Regions from separate parts of the Azoarcus sp. KH32C genome, predicted to be linked through region 2. Evidence: predicted binding sites of a transcription regulator. Region 2 holds the regulator's gene; each other region holds the start of a gene.

Region 1 (4,018 bases), 2.5 Mb from region 2:
ATTCGACGTGCGCCTTCGCAATCTCCATCTCCAGCCGGCTCAGCCTGCCGGCCTTCTTCAGCACGCGCTCGGGCAGGCGCAGCTTGCCGATGTCCTGCATCATGCCCGCCACGCCCATCACCGTCGTACCTTCGTCGGAAAATCCGAGATGGCGAGCGAACACCATCATGTGCACGGTGACATCCAAGGCGTGGTGGTAACTGCTGCGATCGTAGCGTTTCAGGCGAATCAGCCATAGCAGCGCGTCCGGGTTGCGCTTGACGCTCTGCATCATGCTTTCGACGCTGCCGGCGACTTCCTCCAGGTCCGGCCGGCGATTTTCCCGCACATCGGTCAGGATCTGGTCGAACACGCTTTCCGCGTGCGCGAAGGTCGGCGTCGCCCGCAGCAGTTCGCGTTCGACGGACTGCGTCTCCGGGCGGTCGCCGCGGGCCTCGCCCGCCAGGCGCTGCACCGTTTCGGCATCGACCCTCCCCTTGCGAACCAGCGCCAGCACTTCGAGGAAGCCGGGCTGCTGGTCATCGGCCGGGCGCTCCTGGAACTGGATCGGGCGCCGGCCCACTGAGCGTCCCACCGTGGACGCCACATCTTCGGCGCCAGCTTCCGCGTAATGCTCGCCGATCGAACGGGTGCGGTCGATATAGATGAAGCGGCACAGCGAACGCAGCTTCGCGAGCGTTGCGTCGTCCTCGATCAGGAATCCCTGCAGCAGGAAAGGCGTCTCGATCCACGGGCGGTCCAGCTCGACGACGAACATGCCGACCGCGGCGTCTGCCGCTGCCACGAGTTCCTGTCGAGCCGTCGCTGGCGGCTTGGCCTTCTTCGCTGCCATCCGGTTCTCTCTTGTTCCGCGCGTGCCGGCCATCCGGCTTATCTATATAGTATGGCGCAAACCGCCGCCGGACGCCGCCTGCCATGCATCTTTGATCCCCCACGCGGGCGTGCGTACCGTCGCCCGCTGTTCTTTAATGAAGAATCCGCCCTTCGCGTAACAGGAGAAGGCCGCATGCGCGATCTTGCGTTGCCAGCCGAGTCGTCCGGGGCTGCCGCCGGAGACGACGACCTCCATGACGACGCCTTCGTCGAATCGCTCCGCCGCCAGATGTTGCGCTTTGCGACGCTTCAGCTGTCCGACCGCGATCTCGCCGAGGACGCCGTGCAGGAAGCCCTCGTCGGCGCACTGCGCAATGCCGCCTCCTTCAGCCGGCGCTCGGCCCTCCGGACCTGGGTCTTCGCGATCCTGCGCAACAAGATCGCCGACATCCTGCGCCACAAGGAGCGTGTCGTCGATGCCGGCAGTCTGCGGCGGGACGACGACGAGGAAGACGAGGACTTCTCGGCGCTCTTCGACCAGCGTGGCTACTGGCAGGCCGACAGCCACCCCGCCGCCTGGGGCAATCCGCAGGAATCGCTGCGCGAACAGCAGTTCTGGCGCATCTTCGAGATCTGCCTCGACGGACTGCCGCCCGGCCAGGCGCGCGTATTCATGATGCGCGAGTTCATCGAGCTCGAATCGAACGAGATCTGCGCAGCCGCCGGTGTCACCATGAGCAACCTGAACGTGATGCTCTACCGTGCCCGCATGCGCCTGCGCGAATGCCTCGAGCTGCGCTGGTTCGCCAATGGAGAACGGCCGTGCTGAAATGCCGCGACGTCACCCGCCTGTACTCCGAGTCGCGCGACCGTCCGCTGACGCTGCGCGAAAGGCTGTCGCTGAGGATGCACATCCTGTGGTGCGACGGCTGCCGGAACTTCGGCAAGCAGATGCGCTTCCTCAGCGACGCGATGCATCGCTTCGCCAAGGGCGACGGGGACAAGCGGCAGGATTAGCGCTCGGGCGGCGCAAGCGGAACCCGCAGCCGTTCACGATGCCGAATGGCTCTCTCCCGGAGTCCCCGAAGGAAAGCACATGATCGAGCTCTACTACTGGCCGACGCCGAATGGCCACAAGATAACGATGTTCCTCGAAGAGGCCGGCCTCGAATACCGCATCCGGCCTGTCGATATCGGCGCGGGCGACCAGTTCAAGCCCGAGTTCCTGGCGATTTCGCCGAACAACCGCATGCCCGCGATCGTCGACACCTCGCCCGCGGACGGCGGCGAGCCCGTGCCGGTGTTCGAGTCGGGCGCGATCCTTCTCTACCTGGCCGAAAAAAGCGGCCAATTCCTGCCGCAAGACCTGCGCGGACGCAAGTCGGTCACCGAATGGCTGTTCTGGCAGGTCGGCGGCCTCGGCCCGATGGCGGGGCAGAACCACCACTTCGGCCTCTATGCGCCGGAGAAGATCCCCTACGCGATCGACCGCTACGTCAAGGAAACGAACCGGCTGTACGGCGTCATGGACCGCCGGCTGGAGGAGCGGTCCTTCCTCGCCGGGGAGGACTATTCGATCGCGGACATGGCCTGCTATCCCTGGATTGTCCCCTGGAAGCGCCAGCAGCAGGATCTCGACGAGTTCCCGAATCTGCGCCGCTGGTTCGACGCGATCGCGTCCCGGCCGGCAACCGTCCGCGCCTACGCCCAGGCGGAGCCGTACGCCAATCGTCCCGCCGTCACCGAGGAAAGCCGCAAGCTCCTCTTCGGGCAGACGGCGCAGAGCATCCGCCAGCAGTCGGGGCGATAGCCGCGCTTGCGGGCCGATGCCGGCAATAAAAATTTTCTCGTTTGCCCGTACTTGAAATCGCTTGGGGCCGTCCCTATTATTAGCACTCGTTGGCAGTGAGTGCTAACGGCCGCGGCACCTCCCATCCCGCGGCCCGCGCGAATTTTCTGCGGGCACCGTTCCCGCACTGTTGAAACAATAAGGAGTGAGTCAATGAAGATCCGTCCCTTGCATGATCGCGTGATCGTCAAGCGCCTGGAAGCCGAACGCAAAACCGCCAGCGGCATCGTGATCCCCGACTCGGCGGGCGAGAAGCCCGATCAGGGCGAAGTCCTGGCCGTCGGCAACGGCAAGATCCTCGACGACGGCAAGGTCCGCCCCATGGCCGTCAAGGTCGGCGACAAGGTCCTGTTCGGCAAGTACTCGGGCCAGTCCGTGAAGGTCGAGGGCGAGGAACTGCTCGTCATGCGCGAAGAAGACATCATGGGTGTGGTCGAGGCCTGAGCCTCCCTCCGCCCTGACAAACGAATTCAAGGAGCAATGAAGAATGGCAGCTAAAGAAGTCAAGTTCGGCGATTCCGCCCGTGCGCGTATGGTCGAAGGCGTCAACATCCTGGCCGATGCGGTCAAGGTGACCCTGGGCCCGAAGGGCCGCAACGTCGTGCTCGAGCGCTCCTTCGGCGCCCCGACCGTCACCAAGGACGGCGTGTCGGTTGCCAAGGAAATCGAACTGAAGGACAAGTTCGCCAACATGGGCGCGCAGATGGTCAAGGAAGTCGCTTCCAAGACCTCCGACATCGCCGGTGACGGTACCACCACCGCGACCGTGCTGGCCCAGTCGATCGTCCGCGAAGGCATGAAGTACGTCGCCGCCGGCATGAACCCGATGGACCTGAAGCGCGGCATCGACAAGGCTGTCATCGCCACCATCGAAGAGCTGAAGAAGCTGTCGAAGCCCTGCTCGACCAACAAGGAAATCGCCCAGGTCGGTTCGATCTCCGCGAACTCCGACGCCGACATCGGCGAGATCATCGCCCGCGCGATGGACAAGGTCGGCAAGGAAGGCGTCATCACCGTCGAAGACGGCAAGAGCCTGAACAACGAACTGGACGTGGTCGAAGGCATGCAGTTCGACCGCGGCTACCTGTCGCCGTACTTCATCAACAACCCGGACAAGCAGGTCGCGATCCTCGAGAACCCGTTCGTCCTGCTGTTCGACAAGAAGATCTCGAACATCCGTGACCTGCTGCCGGTGCTCGAGCAAGTCGCGAAGGCCGGCCGTCCGCTGCTGATCATCGGCGAAGACGTCGAAGGCGAAGCGCTGGCGACCCTGGTCGTCAACAACATCCGCGGCATCCTGAAGACCTGCGCCGTCAAGGCCCCGGGCTTCGGCGACCGCCGCAAGGCCATGCTCGA
Region 2 (4,018 bases):
GGCCATGGCGAGGGTCTGCATCGCGTCCGATATTTCCTGCGACAAGGCTTTCGCTGCAGGACGACGGGCGACGGAGAGGCGCTCCGCAGCGGCTTCGTACTCACGCCGGGCCGACTCTTCCTGCTCCGCGAGTCGCACCGGGTCGGCGTCGGCAACGAGGGATTCGAGCCTGCGCTGCCAGCCTGCCAGCAGCCCGGGCAGTTCTTCGGGCACGACGCGATGTTTGCGCGCGATATCGGTCACCCGCCCGATCTGCTGCTCGATCTGCGCAAGCCGGGAGGGGTCCAAGTCGAGACGATCCCGGTAGCGCCTCAAGCTGTGCAAGGCTTCGTCGGCCTGAATTGCCGCGCCGGATAGCAGCTCCCGCACCTCCTCGAGTCCGCTGTCGATACCCGACATCGACTCTATCCGTACGTGAATCTGGCGCAGCAAGGTCGCCACGGAGAGATCGCCGTCGCCGAGCGTTGCGACCACCTCGTCGGCGCCCTCCATCAGCCCGGCTGCATGGGCCAAGCGCGAGTGCTCGGTATTCAGTTCATCCCACGCCGCAGGTTCGAACGCGAGTTCTTCGACCTCGCTGATCTGCCACGCAAGGAGCTCGCGCTCTCGTTCGGACGCTGCCGAGTCGTGCTCGGCCGCCCTGCGTCTTTCGGCGAGCAGCTGCCAGGCGCGAAAGCGGGCTGCGACTTCGCCCGCCTGGTCCGCCGCTCCCGCGTGACCATCCACGAGGGCTCGCTGGGCATCCGCCTTGAGCAGGGCATGATGGGCATGCTGACCATGAATATCGGCGAGCCAGTCCCCGGCTTCGCGCAACTGCGTCTGAGTGACGGGCACGCCGTTGATCCAGGCCCGCGAACGGCCACCGGACTCGACGACGCGCCGCAGGATCACGACGCCCTCGTCGTCCGGCAGATCGTGCTCGGATAGCCACCGCATCAGTTCGCCAGTCGGCGGCAAGTCGAACTCCGCCGAAATATCCGCCTTGTCGCGGCCCACGCGGACAGCACCCGGCTCCGCCCGACCTCCCAGCGCCAGCCCGAGCGCATCGAGCAGAATCGACTTGCCCGCACCGGTTTCGCCGGTCAAGGCACCAAAACCGTCCTGAAAATCAAGTTCCAGACGATCGACGATGACAAAATCCCGTATGGTCAGACGGCGGAGCATGAACGTCGCAATTCGTGGTTGTTCAGGGAAGGCGGGGGGTCGCGCTCCAGTGGAGCTTTTCCCGCAACATGGCGAAGTAGCTGTATCCCTCGGGATGCAAGAGCCGGACCGCCTTGGGGGAACGCGTGACGCGCACGAGGTCGCCGGCATGCGCATCAAAGCGGCTCTGCCCATCGACGTGCACGCTTGCGTCGTGCGGCGGCAGAAGCGCGATCTCGATGCGACAGGTGTCCGGCAGCGTTATCGGCCGCGCCGTCAGTGCGTGCGGACACAGCGGAACGAGCGCAATTCCCCCGACCGTCGGGTGGAGGATGGGGCCGTTAGCAGAAAGTGCATAGGCCGTCGAGCCGGTGGGCGTCGTCAGAATCATCCCGTCGGACCGCTGCCTATAGACGAACTCGCCGTCGATCGACAGATCGAATTCGATCATCCTGCCGAGGTCGCCCTTGTTGACGACCACATCGTTGAGCGCCAGCGTATGAAACACACGGCGCCCGCCGCGAAGAACCTCGGCGTCGAGCATCGCGCGCAATTCTTCCGAATATCGGCCCTCGAGCATCTCCGAGAGTTTCGTCAATGCGTCGTTGCGCCCGATATCGGTGAGGAACCCGAGCCGCCCCTGGTTGATCCCTACCAGCGGAACAGAATGCTCACACAGGCGCCGCGCGGTGTTGAGCATCGTACCGTCCCCGCCGAGGACGACCGCCAGATCCGCCTGAACTCCGATCTCGTCGTAGGTTGCGGTGGCAAACTCGCCGACGAGGCCGATGGAACTCGCCGTTCCCTGCTCGATCCATACCGCTAAGCCCTTCTCGCGAAGGAAGCCCGCGATGGACAAGACGGCTCCGGCTACGTCTGGACTCTGGTACTTGCCGATCAGGGCAACGGTATGAAATTTATGCGCCATGCCTTAGATTAAACCACAACCTTCCAGGCCCTTGGCAGAGGTGGTGCCACTTCCCTAGAATCGTCGGAAATGGCCCCAAACATCATGACGAAGCTTGACCCCAGATCCAAGATCCTGCTCAAGACCCTGATCGAACATTACATTGTCGAGGGGCAGCCCGTCGGTTCGCGTGCGCTATCGCGCTTTTCGGGACTCGAACTATCCCCCGCGACCGTGCGCAACGTAATGAGCGATCTCGAGGAGATGGGCTTCATTACCAGCCCGCATACATCGGCCGGACGCATTCCGACGGCGATGGGATACCGCTTCTTTGTCGACTCGCTGCTGACCGTGCAGCCGCTCGAACAACAGCAGGTACGCGAGCTGAAAGGTCAGTTGCAGCCCGACCAGCCCCAACGGCTTCTGAGTGCAGCATCCCACCTCCTCTCCGAGCTGACCCAGTTTGCGGGGGTCGTGGTGTCGCCGCGCCGCGACACGCTGAAGATTCGCCAGATCGAATTCATCCGCCTGTCGGAGAACCGCATCCTGCTGATCATCGTGTCGATGAGTGGAGAAGTGCAGAACCGTATCCTGATCACGCAACATTCGTATTCGCCCGCCGAGCTGACGATGGCGGCAAACTATCTGACGGAGCACTTTGCCGGACTCGGCTTCAACGACATCCGCGCCCGGATCCGCGACGAACTCCGGCAATTGCGGGCCGACATGAGCGAACTTCTGAACGCCACGGTCGAGGCCGGTACGGCCGCAGCGCACGACGACACCAGCAGCTACGTGCTGTCCGGCGAGACGAATCTTCTGGATGTCGAAGAGCTGTCCTCCAACGTCGCGCATCTACGCGAGCTCTTCAAGCTGTTCGAACAAAAGACCGGGCTGATGCAGCTGCTCGACCTGTCCAATCGGGCACAAGGGGTACAGATCTTCATCGGCGACGAATCCGGCCTCGCGCAACTCGATGGTTGCAGCGTCGTGACGTCCGGCTACGAGGTCAATGGCCAGGTCGTAGGCTCCGTAGGCGTCATCGGACCGACCCGAATGGCTTATGATCGCGTAATTCCGATCGTCGATATCACGGCACGCCTTCTCTCGAACGCCTTGTCGAGCGTCAACTGAGCGCGTCCCACTCTCCCCGCACAAGGAAGCCCATGGCCCGTTACTGGACCGAACCCGCCTATTCCCACGGCACGCCCACGCGCACGGGCATCCTGCTCGTGAATCTGGGCACGCCCACCAGCCCGACAGCCGCCTCCGTTCGCCCCTACCTCAAGGAATTTCTCTCCGACCCACGCGTTGTCGAGATTCCGAAACTCGTCTGGTGGCCGATTCTGAACGGCATCATCCTGAACGTCCGCCCGAAAAAGTCTGCCGAAAAATACGCCAGCATCTGGATGGATGAGGGCTCCCCGCTGAAGGTGCACACACAGAAACAGGCAAAACTGCTCGCGGGCTACCTGGGTCATGCCGGCGCGGCCGGCTTGCAGGTTGAATGGGCGATGCGCTATGGCGAACCGTCGGTCGCGAGCGTGCTGAACCGGATGAAAGCCAACGGGTGCACAAGGATTCTGGTCGTTCCCCTCTACCCCCAATATGCCGCGAGCACCACCGCCAGCGTGATGGACGAAGTCGCGCGCTGCATGACTCGCTGGCGGAATCTGCCCGAAATCCGTTACGTGCGTAACTTCCACGACCAACCCGGCTACATCGCCGCCTTGGCGCAAAGCGTCCGCGACCACTGGATGCGCAACGGTCAAGGCGACAAGCTGATCATGAGTTTTCACGGTATCCCACGTCGATCGCTCGACCTCGGGGACCCCTACCACTGCGAATGCCAGAAGACCGCTCGTCTGCTGGCAGCGGCGCTCCAGTTGCCCGACGACCGCTGGCAGCTCACCTTTCAATCCCGCTTCGGCAAGGCGGAATGGCTCAAGCCCTACACCCAGCCGACTC
Region 3 (4,018 bases), 560 kb from region 2:
GCGAAGCGGGCTTTACAGAGGCTCCCCGACCCATGCTATGGGAATTTCGTGTCCCCACAGTGTGAAAAATTACACAACCGCTTACAGCGAACCCTCGCCCCCGCCGCTAGAGTCTCACGCAACACGCGCCCGGCCCCCCTTGAATTAGCGGGGCCGGACATACATTCATGCGTCAGGGAGGGGAATCAACCCGATGGATATTGCTGCCCGTCTTAATTTGCCGCTCGCCGTGGAGACAGCCACGACGTCTCCTGACTTCCACCCCCGGCCCAACGTAAACGCCTCTCGTCTTGTTACAGATTTTTCCATCATCCGGAATGATTACCACCTCCGGATAGTCCCCAAGGAAGGTCCCCTCCGTCAGGATGTCAACCGCCTGGTCGAGCGCATGTACGAATGGCGCGGATTGAACACCGACCAGAGCATCGTTCCCGACCTCCATCGCGAACAAACCACGATCGCAGCCTGCAAGGGCGACCGCGTCTTCGGAACCCTGACCATCGCCGTCGACAGCGGCCATGGACTGCTCGCCGACACGCTGTACCGGCCGCAGATCGATGCCGCGCGCGAAGGGGGAGCGCGGGTCTGCGAGGTCACCCGTCTCGCAATGGACACCGAACTCGGAACCCCGCAGGCCCTCGCGGCCCTTTTTCATATCGGGGTCATCGTCGCGCGATCGGTTCACGGCATGAGCGACGTCTTCGTCGAGGTCAATCCACGGCATGCGCCGTATTACCGCAGGATGATGGGTTACAGCCTGGCCGGTCCGAACCTCATCTGCCCGCGCGTCGGCGCACCGGCAGTCCTGCTGCGACTATCGCTCGCCCACGCCGAACAGCAGGCACGGCAGTACGGCGGAACGAACAACATGAAACGCAATGGCCTGTATGGGCTATTTTTTTCGCCCGCCGAACAGACCGAGATCCTGCGCCACATGCTGACAGGCAGCGTCGAGCGCCGGGCAATGCCCCGACCGCCGGCCAACTGACGACCTGTCTCGCAGAAACCACAAGAGCCGGGACGCATGACGCGTTCCGGCTCTCTTTTTTTGCCCGGTGAGCGGGCAAAAAAAACGGGCGCCGAAGCGCCCGTTTTGATTTCCAATCGTCGGGGGACGATTAGAAGGTGTGACGCATACCGACCGTCAAGAGGCTGTTCTGTTCATCCGACACGCCCAGCTGCGAAACCTGGCCGGCGCCGAAGGCAGCGAACTTGTCGTTGTAGACGCGCTGGTAGGCGGCGTAGCCGGTGGTACGCTTCGACAGCGCGTGGGTGTAGGCCAGGGTCCAGCTGCGGGCGTCGGCGTCGTTGGAGTCCTTGTTGGTGAAGCGACCGTAGTCGACATGCACCTTGCCAGCGGCGCTGACCGGAACGATCACGCCAACGTTCCACAGACGGACGGACTGGTCGGCCCCGAACGCCACCGCATCGGGATCAGTGGAAGCGACTTTGGTGTTGACGACGCTGTAATCCACGCCCTTACCCGCCTGGAAGGACGCATCGACTTCGAGGAAACCGAAGTCGTAGCTACCACCAACGTACCATTCACGCTGGTTCTTGTCCTGCATCGTCACGAAACCAGCACCGGCGCGGGTGTCGATATCGGCGCGAGCCTGATGCAGGTACTGGAAGACCGCACCGACCTTCAGCGGGCCGTTCGCGTAATCCAGACCCAGGCCGAACTTGTCGTCGGCACCAGGAGCGTGAACAGCGACACCGGGAGTGTGAAGTTCAGCTTCGGTGTCGTTGGCCGAGTAGATCGCGCGGGCGGTAAAGCCGCTGAACGAGCCGGTGTAGGCAATCGCGTTGTTCCAGCGAGCCGGGCTGTTCGGGGTGATGGTCAGGCCACCGCCGGCCGAGAAGACCGACTGCGGCGAGACGTTGGACGACAGCGCAGCGTCGTAGCCGGCGAAGTAGCCCGGCGCGTACTGACGGCCGAGGCTGACGGTACCGAAAGCGCCTTGCAGACCGACATAGGCCTGGCGGCTGAACTGACGGTTGGCCTGGTGGAAGGTGCCGTCATCGATGTTGAAGCCTTGCTCGAGCTGGAACACAGCCTTCAGGCCGTTGCCCAGTTCTTCCGCGCCCTTGAAGCCGATACGGTTGCCCGACAGGACACCACCGACCACGCCACGGAAATCGACGTTGTCAGCATGACCAACGCCGAGGCCGGCATCGACCACACCGTAGATGGTGACGTTGGACTGAGCGAAAACCGGTGCTGCCGCGAGGCCGGCGACGGCCAGGGCGATCAGTTTCTTCTGCATATGTTTCTCCTCTAATTTGAAGCTGAAGCCGTGGCAAGGCCGCGGCCCGACTTACCTCTCTAGTGAGAAGTTGGAGCGATTGTGCAAATGGGCATGCAACCAACGCAAGGACGGATCGTCTAGAAGAGAAGAAACGGGTAAAAGATGTTGCACTGGCGCAACACGGGCTGCCGGAGCGGCATTGCGGTCGGTAGTGAAAAGGACGTCCGCATGGGCCGACAGCCGCTGCAACCCATTGGCGTAACGGACATTTCCTGAGCGGGCGCTCCTCCGATACAGACCGAATGGGGCCTCGACCCCGACGCCATCAGTGTCTTCTTCTCGGCATCCCCTGGGTGGGGTCTTGCCTCATGCGAGGGGAACTCTTTGCTCCACTTAGCACTCTCTTGGCGCGAGTGCTAATATTTGTCCCGAGGAGGACAGACGTAGATGAACCAGACCCTGTCATTGCCGGTCCCTTCTGCCCTTGGCAGCATCGACCAGTATATCCAGACGGTGAATCGCATCCCGCTGCTCAGCGAGCGCGAGGAGATGGAATTGGCCACGCGCCTGCGGGACGAGGACGACCTCGACGCAGCACGCAAGCTCGTGATGTCGCATCTGCGCTTGGTGGTCGCGATCGCTCGCGGCTACCTGGGCTACGGTTTGCCGCACGCCGACCTGATCCAAGAAGGCAACATCGGCCTGATGAAGGCCGTGAAGCGCTTCGACCCGTCGCGCGGCGTGCGCCTGGTGTCGTTCGCGATGCACTGGATCAAGGCCGAGATTCACGAGTACGTGCTGAAGAACTGGCGTCTCGTGAAGATCGCAACGACGAAGGCCCAACGCAAGCTGTTCTTCAACCTGCGCAGCCTCAAGCGGGACACCGGCTCGCTGCATGGCGACGAAATCCAGGCGGTGGCGACCCAGCTCGGCGTGAAAGCCGAGGAAGTCATCGAGATGGAAACGCGCCTGAGCGGTCGTGACGTGCCGCTGGAGGGCGATAGCGACGACGACGAACACTTCGCACCCATCGCCTACCTTCCGGACCCGCACGCGGAGCCGTCTGAGGTGCTGGAGCGCGCGCAGCTCGCGCACCTGCAGGACGTCGGCCTGCACAATGCCCTGGCGAGTCTCGACGAGCGCAGCCGCGAGATCGTGCGGCGCCGCTGGCTCACCGAAGGCGAGAGCGCAACGCTGCACGAACTGGCCGCCGAGTACGGCGTGTCCGCCGAACGGATTCGTCAGATCGAGGCGAAGGCGATGCAGAAGATGCGAGGACTGCTGGCCGCCTGAACGCGGTCCTTTCGATCAGCCAAAGACGGCAGCCCGAGGGCTGCCGTGTTTATTTTCCGGCGAGCAGGGTGCGCAGGTCGGCCGCGATGTTCTCGGCGGACTCCCCATGCTTGACGTACAAGCGCAGCCGGCCCGCCGGATCGAAGATGTAGGTGCCGGTGGAGTGATCGACGCTGTAGTTCGGGCCATCCGTGTCGCCCGACTTGCGATAGAACACGCGGAACTCCTTGGCGGTGTCGGCCGTCTGCGTCGCGTCGCCGCGCAGCGCAAGGAAGCGCGGATCGAAGGCCGGCAGGTACTGCGCAAGCAGCGCCTGGGTGTCACGTTCGGGGTCGACGGTGACGAAGAGCACCTGCACGCGGTCGGCATCCGGACCGAGAAGCCTCATCACCTCGGCCATCGTCGAGAGGTTGGTCGGGCAGACGTCCGGACATTGCGTGTAGCCGAAGAACAGCGTCACGGCCTTGCCGCGGAAA

The links. Region 2 encodes HrcA, which represses chaperone genes, less so after heat shock. Its sites were predicted from a motif close to TNTTAGCACTCNNNGNCNNNGAGTGCTAANA; they were not measured.
Region 1: the regulator HrcA is predicted to act here: its motif matches at 2,701-2,731, upstream of groES (co-chaperone GroES).
Region 3: the regulator HrcA is predicted to act here: its motif matches at 2,641-2,671, upstream of rpoH (RNA polymerase sigma factor RpoH).

The regions. Positions count from the first base shown of each region.
Region 1 covers NC_020516.1:948,750-952,767, forward strand. Annotated here, with positions in the region: gene AZKH_RS04290 (HD-GYP domain-containing protein) at 1-832, opposite strand, end outside; gene AZKH_RS04295 (RNA polymerase factor sigma-70) at 1,007-1,642, shown strand; gene AZKH_RS04300 (zf-HC2 domain-containing protein) at 1,636-1,830, shown strand; gene AZKH_RS04305 (glutathione binding-like protein) at 1,910-2,623, shown strand; gene groES (co-chaperone GroES) at 2,816-3,106, shown strand; gene groL (chaperonin GroEL) at 3,150-4,018, shown strand, end outside.
Region 2 covers NC_020516.1:3,460,903-3,464,920, forward strand. Annotated here, with positions in the region: gene recN (DNA repair protein RecN) at 1-1,164, opposite strand, end outside; gene AZKH_RS15270 (NAD kinase) at 1,187-2,071, opposite strand; gene hrcA (heat-inducible transcriptional repressor HrcA) at 2,156-3,184, shown strand; gene hemH (ferrochelatase) at 3,217-4,018, shown strand, end outside.
Region 3 covers NC_020516.1:4,025,245-4,029,262, forward strand. Annotated here, with positions in the region: gene AZKH_RS26390 (hypothetical protein) at 194-988, shown strand; gene AZKH_RS17975 (porin) at 1,119-2,267, opposite strand; gene rpoH (RNA polymerase sigma factor RpoH) at 2,697-3,542, shown strand; gene AZKH_RS17985 (SCO family protein) at 3,592-4,018, opposite strand, start outside.